DNA from 4 places in the Glutamicibacter sp. Je.9.36 genome. Region 1 is predicted to be linked to each of the others. Evidence: riboswitches for the same ligand, from Rfam matches in the RefSeq annotation. Region 1 holds a riboswitch; each other region holds the start of a gene.
What was found. A riboswitch is a leader RNA that binds a small molecule or an ion and turns the genes downstream of it on or off. The one in region 1 is predicted to bind S-adenosylmethionine.
Positions count from the first base shown of each region.

Region 2: another riboswitch for S-adenosylmethionine. It lies ahead of AAZQ98_RS12250 (O-acetylhomoserine aminocarboxypropyltransferase/cysteine synthase family protein); the one in region 1 lies ahead of AAZQ98_RS03685 (flavin reductase family protein).
Region 3: another riboswitch for S-adenosylmethionine. It lies ahead of AAZQ98_RS03035 (acyl-CoA dehydrogenase family protein); the one in region 1 lies ahead of AAZQ98_RS03685 (flavin reductase family protein).
Region 4: another riboswitch for S-adenosylmethionine. It lies ahead of AAZQ98_RS15910 (hypothetical protein); the one in region 1 lies ahead of AAZQ98_RS03685 (flavin reductase family protein).

Region 1 is NZ_JBCPSN010000001.1:793,654-796,825, forward strand. Features, by position in the region: gene dnaB (replicative DNA helicase) at 1-62, opposite strand, end outside; gene AAZQ98_RS03685 (flavin reductase family protein) at 1,064-1,564, opposite strand; SAM riboswitch class IV at 1,659-1,775, opposite strand; gene AAZQ98_RS03690 (long-chain-fatty-acid--CoA ligase) at 2,153-3,172, shown strand, end outside.
Region 2 is NZ_JBCPSN010000004.1:282,581-285,752, reverse strand. Features, by position in the region: gene AAZQ98_RS12255 (CoA-binding protein) at 1-48, opposite strand, end outside; gene AAZQ98_RS12250 (O-acetylhomoserine aminocarboxypropyltransferase/cysteine synthase family protein) at 48-1,421, opposite strand; SAM riboswitch class I at 1,537-1,631, opposite strand; gene AAZQ98_RS12245 (histidine phosphatase family protein) at 1,743-2,303, shown strand; gene AAZQ98_RS12240 (RNA polymerase sigma factor) at 2,416-2,913, shown strand; gene AAZQ98_RS12235 (methylated-DNA--[protein]-cysteine S-methyltransferase) at 2,910-3,172, shown strand, end outside.
Region 3 is NZ_JBCPSN010000001.1:647,155-650,326, reverse strand. Features, by position in the region: gene AAZQ98_RS03045 (GntP family permease) at 1-1,058, shown strand, start outside; gene AAZQ98_RS03040 (SdpI family protein) at 1,133-1,507, opposite strand; SAM riboswitch class I at 1,782-1,872, shown strand; gene AAZQ98_RS03035 (acyl-CoA dehydrogenase family protein) at 1,923-3,149, shown strand.
Region 4 is NZ_JBCPSN010000007.1:44,292-47,463, forward strand. Features, by position in the region: gene AAZQ98_RS15900 (LOG family protein) at 1-55, shown strand, start outside; gene AAZQ98_RS15905 (VIT1/CCC1 transporter family protein) at 119-1,222, opposite strand; gene AAZQ98_RS15910 (hypothetical protein) at 1,277-1,543, opposite strand; SAM riboswitch class IV at 1,559-1,672, opposite strand; gene AAZQ98_RS15915 (DinB family protein) at 1,740-2,327, opposite strand; gene AAZQ98_RS15920 (helix-turn-helix domain-containing protein) at 2,461-3,027, shown strand; gene AAZQ98_RS15925 (hypothetical protein) at 3,164-3,172, shown strand, end outside.

The sequences.
Region 1 (3,172 bases):
TCCTGTGGCGGCTTGCGCCCTGCGTCGGAATCTCGTCCTTCGTAAACCGGCTCAGCACTCATTGCAGACACTTCCATCCCCTATTGACCCGCTGGGAAAAATTATCCTTGCCTCATGGCAACGCTTCATCGTGTCAGTCGATACGGACATTTGGATGTCAGGCGCCTGTGGATATTTCTCTCCCGAACCCAACACTAGGGCTGTTATTAACAGGCGTAAACCTCATTATCCACAGAATATGTGGATAACACTCCTCTACCTGTGGAGTTCCCTGTTCACAGTCTGGGGAGAACTCTGTGGATTACCCCACTCTACGTATCATTAATATCTGTTGACTTGGTTGTTTGTATTCGCACACCTGTGGACAGAAACTTAATTCATTGAAGCTCACGCCAACCGGCCCAAGGTTATCAACACCCTTAATCGCCCAGTTCCCGGGGTTTTTCACCCTTTGTACACATTTGTCCACGTCTTGTCCACAGTTTTGTGGATAACCTTGTGGATACTGTTGAATTTACAAAACCCTAAGTCATCGCGGATTAAATTCGCCAGCAAGGCCGGATCTTCCAGTAGTCCACAATCGCCGAGGGTTTCTGCGTTCGGGGGCGGTGGATAACTTAATGTGTGCAACGACTCGGCGGGCGAACCTGAATCAGCGACTGGGCTGCCGGCGCACTCTCGCCACTTCGCGTCCGCGACGCGCGCCAGTGAAGACCCCATAAAGCGCCGATTTCATTTGTGATGCGCAGCCTTTGCATGGCTCGGAAACCCCATCCGAGGGTTGCCGGCAATTCGCTGCCGCTCTGGTCCAGCGTGCAGCGAGGATCCATGAGCTACCTGCGCGGTTCTGTTCGACGGCCCAGGCGGGTGGCGGATATGGCGAGTTCAAGGTTTCTCGCGACAGATACTTTGATGACGAGGTTATCGCCAAATGCCTGGGGCGGCTGGGCATTGCCGGTGTCGAGGGCTGCGGGGAACGGCTCAACCCGCCTAACCGGAATTCAAAAAGCTCCGGCCAGATCGATGTTTTGATCTGGCCGGAGCTTTGGAAAATGCGGAGCGCTTATACGAGCTCAGGAATCGGCAGCGAATGGAACCGCGAATCATGGAAGATCTGTGGCGAGTGCTCGGAGGTGCGGTGCCCGTGGACTTCCATCAGGACTACCCAGTGATCCCCCGCTTCGACCTCGTTGTAGATCGAAGTCTCCAGCCACAACGTTGAGTCGTTGACGAAGAGCGCGCCCTGATCCGAGGAATAGGTATCGATTCCGCGGAACCGGTCGCCATTCTTCGACGCAATCTGAGCGCAGACACCATCATTGCGTTCACTCAGCACTGAGACGCCGATGCGGCCAGCTTCGCGCAGCTTTGGCCAAGTGTTCGAGGACTTCTGCACGGCGAACATCACCAGTGCAGGTTCGAGGGAAACTCCCACGGTAAACGATGAAGCGACAATTCCGGTCTTCACGCCATCCAGTTCTGCACAGAGGGCGGCTACCCCTGATGGATGCTGAGCGAAAACCTTGCGCAGGGTCAACGGGTCAAGTTCAAGATTCAATGACATGGCTCGATTCCTTTGGGTCTTGCCCACCGCGCAGTAGCCTGCAAGCATTGGCTTCTCGTTACTCGAAGCCGCTTGGGCTGAAGTTCCGCGCCGTGTGCGGTACTTGTTCCAGCACATTTTGTGTGGAACCGAATCCTCACCTGGAGCACCCCACTACCGTTGAGAGGGTTGCCGATCAGCAAGCCAGGGCTTATAGCTGATGCTCTTGATTCTGTTTAAAACGATATGGCTCATGACGAACAGCCGTCAAACATTTCACTTCGCAAATCGCAATATTCGACGCAATATTCGATCCAAGGCCCCGTTGGAAGTCCTTGGGCAGTCTTTTATTCGCCATGCGCCGCGCTTCTTGAACGCCTCGACCCCCATGATCGCAGCAGGCTTCCGCCGCTCTTGATTCGGCAGAACACTAACGCCTCACCTGGGCTCGGGGCCCTGGCGCGAATTCCCTACCGCCCACCGTAATGAAACTTGGTTTCCCGGCATGACGCTGAGGTTCATGCCACTATTGGTCATGGAGTGCATTGAGTCACACTCCTGCTTATTGTTCTCCGTAACCATCGATGACGATTGAGGAATAGCCACACCATGGTAGAGATTCAGGCCAACCATTCAGAATTGACCCCACTGCGCTTCTTGGAACGCACAGCCGAGGCCTATCCGAAGAAGATCGCCGTCATCCATGGAACTCGCAGCTTCTCCTATGAAGAATTCGAAGCACGGGTGCACCGCTTTGCCCAGGCGCTGAAGGCTCGCATTGAGCCGGGCGACCGCGTGGCCGTGCTGGCACCGAATACTCCCGAAATGCTCATGGCGCATTACGCCGTACCGCTGGCAGGCGCAGTCCTCGTTGCCCTGAACACCCGACTCTCGGCCCACGAGCTGCAATACATCATTGATCATTCTGCTGCCAAGCTGATGCTTGCCGACACAGAGCTGCTGGAGAACACGAAGACCCTGCGCCGCGAGAACCCAACGCTGGAGGCGCTCATCGAGATCACCGATGACCAGTACGCCGGAGAACGTCCGGACGTGCCCGTGGACGCCACCTTGGACGAGCTAATCGCACAAGCCTCGGATGAAAGACTTCCCTACGCCATCGCCGACGAGCGGGCTCCGATCACTCTCAATTACACTTCGGGCACCACCGGCAAGCCGAAGGGCGTGCTCTACTCGCACCGCGGCAGCTACCTGAACTCGTTGGGCGAAGCGCACCACCAGGGCTTCACGGCCAAGACCCGCTACTTGTGGACCCTGCCGATGTTCCACTGCAACGGCTGGTGCACTCCATGGGCCGTCACCGCAGCGGGAGGAACGCACCTGTGCCTGCGCGGCGTGCGCGAAGATTCCGTTTGGGATGCCATCGAGGATCTTGGAACCACCCACTTGTGCGGCGCTCCGACCGTCTGCTCCATCATCGCCGACTCCACCCGCGCCCACCAGCTCGATGCGCCACTGCGCATCACCACCGCAGGCGCTCCCCCGTCCCCGGCAATCATCTCCAAGCTGCAGAAGCTGGGTATCGAGGTAGTCCATGTATATGGCCTCACCGAGGTATACGGACCGTACACGGTGTGCGAGTACCAGGATGAGTGGGATGCCCTCGAT
Region 2 (3,172 bases), on a different contig from region 1:
GCGCTGTGCGGCTCCAGGGCCTTCCCAAGCGGTATCAACGGCAGTCATTAGATTGCTCCTTTCGAAGCGGTTGGCAATGCGCAGGCGGAACCGTCATAGGCCGGAGCCTCGAACCCTGCGGCGGAAGCGGCAATCGCTTCCTGCGAAGCGGCCAGCGCCTGGTCCAGATCCCAGAGGATGTCCTCGACATCTTCCAGTCCTACCGACAGGCGGATCAGATCTTCTGGCACGCCAGCGGAGACCAGCTGCTCGGCGCTCAGCTGCTGGTGGGTGGTGGAGGCCGGGTGCAGCACCAGGGTGCGGGCATCGCCGATGTTGGCCAGGTGGCTGGCCAGCTGCAGGGCTTCGATGAACTTCGAGCCGGCTTCGCGCCCGCCCTTCACCCCGAAGCTGAAGACCGAGCCGACGCCCATGGGCAGCAGCTCCTTGGCCTGCGCGTGCTGCGGGTGGGATTCCAGGCCGGCATAGTTCACGTAGGTCACGCGCTCATCGGCCTGCAACCAGGCAGCGACCTGCTTCGCGTTGGACAGGTGGTTGTCCATGCGCTGCGGCAAGGTCTCCAGGCCCTGCAACAGCTGGAATGCGGACTGGGCCGGCAGAGCCGGTCCGAAGTCGCGCAGCTGTTCGCTGCGCAGCTTGGTCAGGAAGCCGTACTCGCCGAAGTTGTCCCACCAGGAGACGTTGCCGTAGCTGGCAACCGGTTCGGTCATGGTGGGGAACTTGCCATTGCCCCAGTTGAACTTGCCCGACTCGATGACCACGCCGCCCAGGGTGGTGCCGTGCCCGCCGATGAACTTGGTGGCCGAGTGGATCACGATGTCCGCGCCGTGCTCGATAGGGCGCAGGATGTACGGGGGAGTGAGCGTCGAATCGACTACCAGCGGGAGATTGTGGCGGTGCGCCACCTCGGCCAGGCCCTTCAGGTCAGCGATGTCGCCGGACGGGTTGGCCACCACCTCGGTGTAGACGGCCTTGGTGTTTTCCTGGATCGCCGCTTCGAAGTCGGCGGGATCATTGGAGTCGATGAAAGTGGTGTTGATGCCGAAGCGGCGCAGCGAGACATCGAGCTGGGTGATGGTGCCGCCATAGAGCTTCGAGGAAGCCACAATGTGGTCGCCTGCCTGGGCCAAGGCCGCAAAGGTGACGAATTCCGCGGCCATGCCCGAGCCGGTGGCTACCGCTCCGATGCCGCCTTCCAGCGAAGCCATGCGCTCTTCGAAAGCCGCTACGGTCGGGTTGCCGATACGCGAGTAGATGTTGCCGTACTTCTGCAGGGCAAAGAGGTTGGCCGCATCGTCAGCGTCCTTGAAGACGAACGAAGTGGTCTGGTAGATCGGCACTGCGCGTGAGCCATGCTCGGCATCGGGGGTGCCTCCGGCATGCAATGCGCGGGTGCGGAATCCAAACTTGTGATCTGCCATGGTGGCTTACGACTCCTCGTCGATTGGGGTTTCGCGGGCTCCGCAGGGCGGACCGCGATCGAGGCAGGAATCCCGGAATCAATGTCGCTTCCTGCTGTCGTCCAACGGGTAGGCGGCTGCATCGTTTCTGGCGGTAGCACCGTAACCACCGGATGTGGCAGGTTGCTGCGGCGTCATCGAACCAGATCTCTCAGCCGCTCGGGATGGTGTAATAATCTTCGCAACATGACCGTTCGTGACCCAACTATGAGTCGTAACGTTGCGTATTGGAGCTGTTATCGGAGATTCTTCGATACCTATTACCCCGGTTAGGCTGGAGTCATGGATACTTCGCTGGCACTGGTGCGACACGGGCAGACCGATTGGAACCTTGCAGGGCGCCTGCAGGGGCGTACCGATATCCCGTTGAACGATACCGGGCGCGAACAAGCTCGCGAGGTCGGGCGCCATCTGATCGGCCAGAACTGGTCGCTGGTACTTGCTTCACCCTTGGAACGTGCCCGGGAAACTGCCGCGCTGATTGCCCAGCAGATCGGGGCCGAGACGGGGAACGCTGTTCCGGAACTCATTGAACGCGGCTTCGGCCCGCTGGAAGGCCGGATCATGGCCGAGGTCAGCGAAGCGGAATCGGCTGCTGCCAAGGACCTGCGTGAGCCGCGTGCCCAGATCTTGAGTCGTGCGGTGCCAGCGCTGCTGGACTTGGCCAGCAGGCATGCCGGGCGCAAGGTCATGATTGTCAGCCATGGGGCCACCATGCGCACCATCCGCGACGCATTGGCCGGAACCACGGATCCCCAAGGCGTGGAAAATGGCGAAATGCTCCACTTGGACTTGATCCGCCTTGAGCAGATCGCCAGCGAATTGGATCTGGTGGCATTCTAGGAATCCATGGGTATCTGCGTGAAGGAATTTTTTTCGTTCACGCCTCACAAAATGGTCTCCTCGTACGTTTACATGGTGAGAAGCCATGAAGGCGCAAAATTCCAGGAGAGCCATGCAAGCACCGTTCGAGCGGATAGTCCAGGACTATGGACTGAACGTCCTGCGCGTTTGCCGTGCCCTGCTTGATGAGCATCGCGCGCAAGACGCCTGGTCCGAAACGTTCCTTGCCGCGCTCAAGGCGTACCCGCAACTGCCGGAGGACGCCAATGTCCTGGCATGGCTAGTGCGTATTGCCCGGAACAAAGCCATTGACGAGTTGCGCAGGAACAAGCCGGAAATCCTCATCGGCCAAGACGTGGACAGCCTGGCCCCATCGGCCCAACGGCCGGATCTGCAGTTGGAAAACCTGCAGCTGTGGCATGAGGTGAACCAGCTTCCTGGCAAGCAGCGGCAGGTGGTGGCCTACCGCTACCTGGGCGGAATGAGCTACGCGCAAATTGCCGGAATCCTTTCCGGCACCGAAGCTGCCGCCCGGCGTTCGGGCGCCGATGGGATCAAGAATCTGCGGGCCCGGATGGATGACCAAGAACTATGGCGGGAGCAGCCATGAACGGAAAAAATTATCGGCAGCAGGCTACGGCCGCTGAAGCGCAAGTCCTCGACTCGCTGCAGGACCGGCTCGTTGAACGGGCCCGTGCACGGGAACTTGTTGATGTTGCCTATCGCGTGGTCGATAGCCCCGTGGGGGCCTTGCTGCTGGCCAGTACCGATGCCGGGCTGGTCCGGGTCGCTTTTGAATCCGAAGGCCATGACCGGATTCTGGAGGTGCTCTCGGAAAGGCTCAGCCCGCGGATCCTGCGCGACAAGTC
Region 3 (3,172 bases), 150 kb from region 1:
TATCGATTATCGGCTACATCGTTTCCATTCCGGTCTTCTGCGACTCGGGATACGTGGTGCTCAACTCGCTGCGCAAAGCCATCACCCTGCGTACCGGGGTCTCTGGGCTGGCAACTTCCATCGCCCTGATGACCGGCCTGTACGCGACCCACACCATGGTGCCTCCAACTCCGGGCCCGCTGGCCGCAGCCGAAAGCATCGGCATTGCCGATAACCTGGGCTTGATCATCGCTGTCGGATTGCCCGTTGCGGCCATCTCGGCCCTTGCCGGCTTGGCCTACGCCAGCCGCTTCAACAAGTCCAAATGGACCCCGGTGCCAAGCGGTGACGACAACGACATCTCCGAACTCGACTATGAGCAGCTGCGTGCAAGCTTCGGAAAATTGCCCAGCCCGGCGCTGGCCTTCATGCCGATCCTGGTCCCGCTGGTACTGATCTGCGCCGCATCCATTGCGAAGCTGCCCTCGCACCCGATGGGCGAAGGCGTTGCCCTGGAAATCCTTTCCTTCTTGGGGACGCCGGTTATTGCGCTGATCTTCGGCTTGATCTCCGCGACCTTCCTTTTGCGCGGTAGCAGCAAACTGGCGGTCTTCAATGAGCAGATGAATGAAGCTGTACGCACCGCTGCTCCGATCTTGCTGATCACCGGTGCCGGCGCCGGCTTCGGCGCGGTCCTGGCCGCTTCGGATTTGACCACGATTCTTTCGGATTCGCTCAGCGGGCTGGGACTGGGCCTGGCTGTGCCATTCCTGATCGCCGCTGCGCTGAAGTCCGCCCAGGGCTCGTCGACCGTCTCAATGGTGACCACTTCCGCGCTGGTCGCTCCGATGCTCGGCTCCCTGGGCTTGGATTCGGAGCTGGGCATGGTGCTGTCCGTATTGGCTGTTGGCGCCGGTGCGATGGTTGTCTCGCACGCCAACGACTCCTACTTCTGGGTTGTCTCGCAGCTCAGCCGCATTCCGGTGATTACCGCGTACAAGACCTTGAGCGTGGCTACCGCCATCCAGGGCACCGCGGCGTTCTTGACAGTATTGGTGCTGGGAGCCGTACTGCTGTAGCAGCACGCTTTCCAGAAAGAAACGGATCGCGCCATCGGCAGATGGTGCGATCCGTTTCTTTAAGCAGTGCTGGATTAGCCCAGGCCTGCCGCCTGGATGCTCCGCGCGGCCTTATTCGCTGTGGCAGTCGAGATCACCAGCAATGCGATGGCAGCCAGGTAGCCGGCTCCGGTCGCGGCGAAGGCGAAACCGAATTGGCCCAGCAGGCAGAGAACTGCTGCGCTGGCCAATGCCGCCCAACCGGCCCAGGAAGCCACGGCAAGCAGGGGCGCAGCCTGCTGATGCCCGGCGAACCAGGCATCATCGCTGGCCAAGGTGTGTCGGGTCTTGATGCCGATCGCCGTATTGCGAGCGAGCTTCCGGTCCCGTGCCATCGGGGCGAGGAACGCTGCGACCAGCGTTATGCTCAGCAACCCGAACATGAAGGCAATCACGCCTGCTGGATCCACTTGCCGCCTCTTCTGCCGATTGATCTTGAATGGCCATCCTATGCGGTCGCAGCGAAGTTCCCTGACCCACGCTGTGTTCCCAATCGATGCCTAGGGGAACGCTCTTGAAATCCAGTTCCAGCATGCCAATTGCGTCATGCGAAGGTCATATGACGTCTTATCCGCCCGTTTTCCGGCAGGGCGAAGGCGCGAAGATGACGTATTTTGTCCTGCTGTTCCTCCGCATGACAGCGCCCTTCCCGAGGACCTGCCAGCAATGCTTGACTCGGAGCACAACCCATCCAGAGCGGCTGAGAGACCTGGCTCCGAGACGCCGCAGCAAGCCTGCACTCCGCAGGTAGTGCTAACGCCAGGTTCGATGGATCCGCAGATTTTCTGCATCCTTCGGAATCCATAGCCCAAGAGGAGAACGAAGATGACTGTACTGGATACCCAATTGCCGCGCGTGCCCTACACCGGCACTGCTGATGAAGCTGAACTGGCTCATTGGCGCGACGTCGCCCAGCAAGTAGCTGGCCAGCTGGCGGCTGACGCGCTCGACCGCGACCGCAAGAACGCCCAGCCTTTCGCCGAAGTGCAGCTGCTGCGCGAAGCCGGGTTGCTCAATCTCCTGGTGCCTGCAGAATTCGGCGGAGCCGGAGCCCATTGGGAAACGGCCTTCGAAGCGGTCCGCATACTGGCCGCAGCTGATGGATCCATCTCGCAGTTGCTGGCTTACCACTACATCAACCAGTCCGGCATTGCGTTCTACGCCCCGGCAGAAGCGCAAGGGGCATGGTGGCAGCGCACCGTGGAAGGTGGCTGGCTCTGGGGCGATTCGGTGAATCCAGTTGATCCGGATTTGACGCTGAGCGCCGAAGGGGACGGCTACCGGCTGAATGGAGCCAAGCGATTCTCCACGGGTTCCGGTGTTGGCGAGGTCATCGTCATCAACGCGCTGGTCCAGGGCGGAGAATACGACGGGCAGATTCTCGCCTTGGTTCTGCCACGCGATATCGATGGCTTGGAAATCGTTGACGACTGGGACTACCTGGGACAGCGGCTGAGCGCGTCGAATTCCTTGAAGTTCCACAACGTGCGGCTCGAAGCAAGGGACTTGCTGGGATTCGTCACCGATGAACCGGTCTCCACCCTGCTCACCCCCGGGATCCAGCTGGCCTTCGCCAACTTCTACCTGGGCATCGCCCAGGGAGCGCTGGCGCGCGGCAAGCAGATCTTGCTGGGCCGCAAGAACGCCTGGCTGTTCTCGCAGGCAGAGACCTACTCGCAGGACCCGATCTTCCAGCGCACCGTCGGAGAGCTCAAAGCCCGCACCGCAGCGGTGGCGGCGCTGACCGAGAAGCTGGGCCGGAAATTCGACGCCCTGCTCTCGAAGGCCGGGGATGTCACCCAGCCCGAGCGAGCGGCGCTGGCCGTGGAAATTGCTGAAGCCAAGGTGGTCTCCACTGAGGTGGGAGTGGATGTGGCGAACCGGATCTTCGAGGTGACCGGTTCATCTTCAACTGCGAACTCGGTGGGCCTGGACCTGTACTGGCGCAATGTGCGCACCCATTCGCTGCACGACCCAGTGGACTACAAGAAGATCGAGGTCGGCGCCTACTTCCTGCGCGGAGAATCCCAGCCGCTCTCGCTGTACACCTAAGAAAACTTCTCCCGGATTGGACT
Region 4 (3,172 bases), on a different contig from region 1:
CATCCAGAGCATGCAAACCCTGCGCCGGCGTACCCGGCGGCCGGAGAACAGCTAGGGCACGGCATGGAAAATGCCGGTACAGCCAAAGCTGTACCGGCATTCGATTCGCAGCAGGCTGCTATCCGATGCTGACGTCGAAGATCAGGCCCAAGCAGTAGGTGATGGCCGCTGCGCCCCAGCCGATGGCTAGCTGGCGCAGGCCGCGCTTGAGCGGGGAGGCCCCGGAAAGCAGTCCCACGATCCCTCCGGTGATCATCAGGGCCACGCCCACCAGGACTACCGAGACGAGGATCGCGGTCATGCCGGAGAGCCCAAGGATATAAGGCAGGATCGGCACGACCGCGCCGGAAGCGAAAAGGATGAACGAGGTGGCCGCCGCGCCGGTGGCCGACCCCAGTTCCTGGTGCTCCTTCTCAAGTTCTTCGCCGCGGCCTTCCGGGTTCAGCGAGAAGTCGGGGTTGCAATCGCAGGTGAACAGGCCCATGCGTTCTGCGGCCCGGTGCGCTGCATCTTCATCGCTCATGCCGCGGGCCTTGTAGATCAGCACCAGCTCGTTGGCGTCCAGATCGAGGTTCGGGGCGGCGGTCAGCGTGACCTGGGTTGGTCGCGAGGCGGTCAGCAGCTCGCGCTGGGAACGCACCGAGACGTATTCGCCAGCGGCCATGGACAGTGCGCCGGCCAGCAAACCGGCAACACCGGAGAACAGCACGAAGGTCGCTGAAACACCGGTCGCACCGATACCCATGATCAACGCCAGGTTGGAAACCAGCCCGTCGTTGGCGCCGAAGACCGCAGCGCGGAAGTTGCCCGAAAGACGCGCACGGCCTGCTGTAGCCAGCGCCCGGACGACCTCTTCGTGGACCTGTTCGTCGGCCGCCATCTGCGCGGTGGCGTCCTTGTCGTCGCGGTAGGGCGAACTGCTTTCGGAGCGCTGGGCCATGGCCAGCACGAAGACCGAACCGAAATGCAATGCCAGGAAACGCAGCATGGTGCGTCGCAGCGACGGGCGGACTTCCTTGAAATGCTCGCCGAGCAGGACGCGCCAGTGGGATTCGTGGCGGGCTTCCGCCTCTGCAAGGCCCAGCAGGATTTGCCGTTCCTGCCCGGTTTTCTTTTCCGCGAGGGCCCTGTAGATGGAGCCTTCGGCGACTTCATCAGCGAGATACTTGCGCCATCGCTGGATCTGCGCTTTGGTAGGTTCGGTTTCTGGGTGCTGTGGCATCGCGACGATGACTCTCCTGGAACATGGATTTTCCAATGAAACCCGTGGATCGGATCAACCACCCAGTTTAGTCAGGGCTCCTGCACTTGGGAATTTGGCAAGGCTAAAAGCAATTCGCTTGCCCGCTGGATCTCCGGCTACCGGCAGCACCAGCTGCAATTCAGAAGTGGCCGGATCATAGGTCGGCCTGCGGGCGCAACGGGCAATGAGCCGTTCAAGCCTGAGCGGATCTGCAACGTAGCGGGTGCGCCAGCGCCCTTCGGCCTTGAACTGCACTTGGCCGGTCTGGCGGTCGATGACGGGCAGAATCGGATATGCCATGGAGGTCAACTCTCTTGCGAGCTCTTGCCCGTGCACCTGTTGATGCGCGGACCGCTTCCTCATCCGAACCACCCATGAACTTGGGGTTGGTGCGCGGCCAGTCGGAGCTTGGCGCCGCGTCTCGTGAAGCAACATTTCTGATGGTACCGCCGGCGGCAGGGCCCGGTGAAGTCCGAATGCGTAATATGACTGCGGCTCAGCTGTCCGGGGCAAAGGCATTGGCCAGTTGCTGCAGCTTCTCGCGTTGTTCGGCCCATTGCCCGGCGGTGTAGCCGGGCAGCAGATCCAGTTGCGCGGTCCAGCCAGCACGGCCATCGAGCTGCTCGCGAATGATATCCAGATGCCCTGCATGCCGGGAGGTCTCGGCGAGCGCATGGATGAGCAGGTGATCCAAGGTGGTTTTGCCAGCTGGCCCCCACCACGGTACCTCTACGGGGCAGTCCAGGGGCAGGTCGCTGATGGCTTCATCGGCGAAGGCGATGGCTTTCCGATACAGGCCGATCAGCTGTTGCGCATCCATATCTGCTGGCGGAAGGAAATCCGCGTCGGGATCATGCGGTGCAATGAATTCGCGAACGTAGCGGTCATCGGCCCTGCGCTTGAGGCAGGTGCCGAAATATTCGTATTCATTGATCGCCAAATGGTGCAGTACTCCCAGGATATGGGTGCCCGTGGGGGTGAGCGGAGTGCGTGCCAGGTGCTCGGCGAGGCCTTCTGCCTTGTAGATCGCATTCTCGCGCGCGTCGTTCAGGTACCCGCAGAGCTTGTCCTTGGTGCTGTCCATGGACAGAGTCTAGTGAGCGCTGCAGCCTCGCGGTAGAGGGCGCCGTGTGTTTACCATTGGTAAACTTGCCCCGCAGGCCTTGAAGCCAAAGTGGTTGCGGTTGTTGCTGCAGAAAACGTCGAGGAGCCAAACGATGAAAACCTTGCCAGTTGAACCAACCGGTGCTGCGATCAATATCGGTGCGAGGCTGCGCGGGGTGCGCCAGACCCAGCGTATGACCATTGACCAGGTCGCCGAGCTATCCGGACTGACCAAGGGTTTCCTCTCGCGTGTGGAGCGCGACCTGACCAGCCCTTCGGTTTCGACTCTTTTGCGGTTGTGCGAAGTGCTGGGCATGGAGGTCGGTGCCCTCTTCGAGGTTCCTGAAACGAAACTGGTCCGTCTGGAGCAGGCGCCCCGTGTTTCCCTGGGCGGTGACGGCATCACGGAGCAGCTGGTCACGCCGCGCAGCGAGAAGCGGGTGCAGATGATTCGAGCCGAGATTGCGCCCAAGGGCACCGGTGAAGCGGAACTGTATTCGGTGGATTGCGAGCTGGAAGTGCTGCACGTGATCGCTGGAAAATTCATCCTGGTATTGCCTGATCAGCGCGTAGAACTCGAAGCAGGCGATACGATCACCTTCCCCGGGCGTGAACCGCATAGCTGGGAAAACGATTCTGATGAGGTTGCCGTGGTTACCTGGACGCTGATCCTCTCATGACGCCAAGCCACGGCACTTGCTGCCATGGCACGGCATGCGCAGTGCGGCTGCGCGTTCGTCTGCGGGGAGACGAACCGCGTATTCTAGGAACGATGCGTTGTTCCGGGCGCTCGGGACAATCAGTGATGGGAGAGGCGTGAGGACA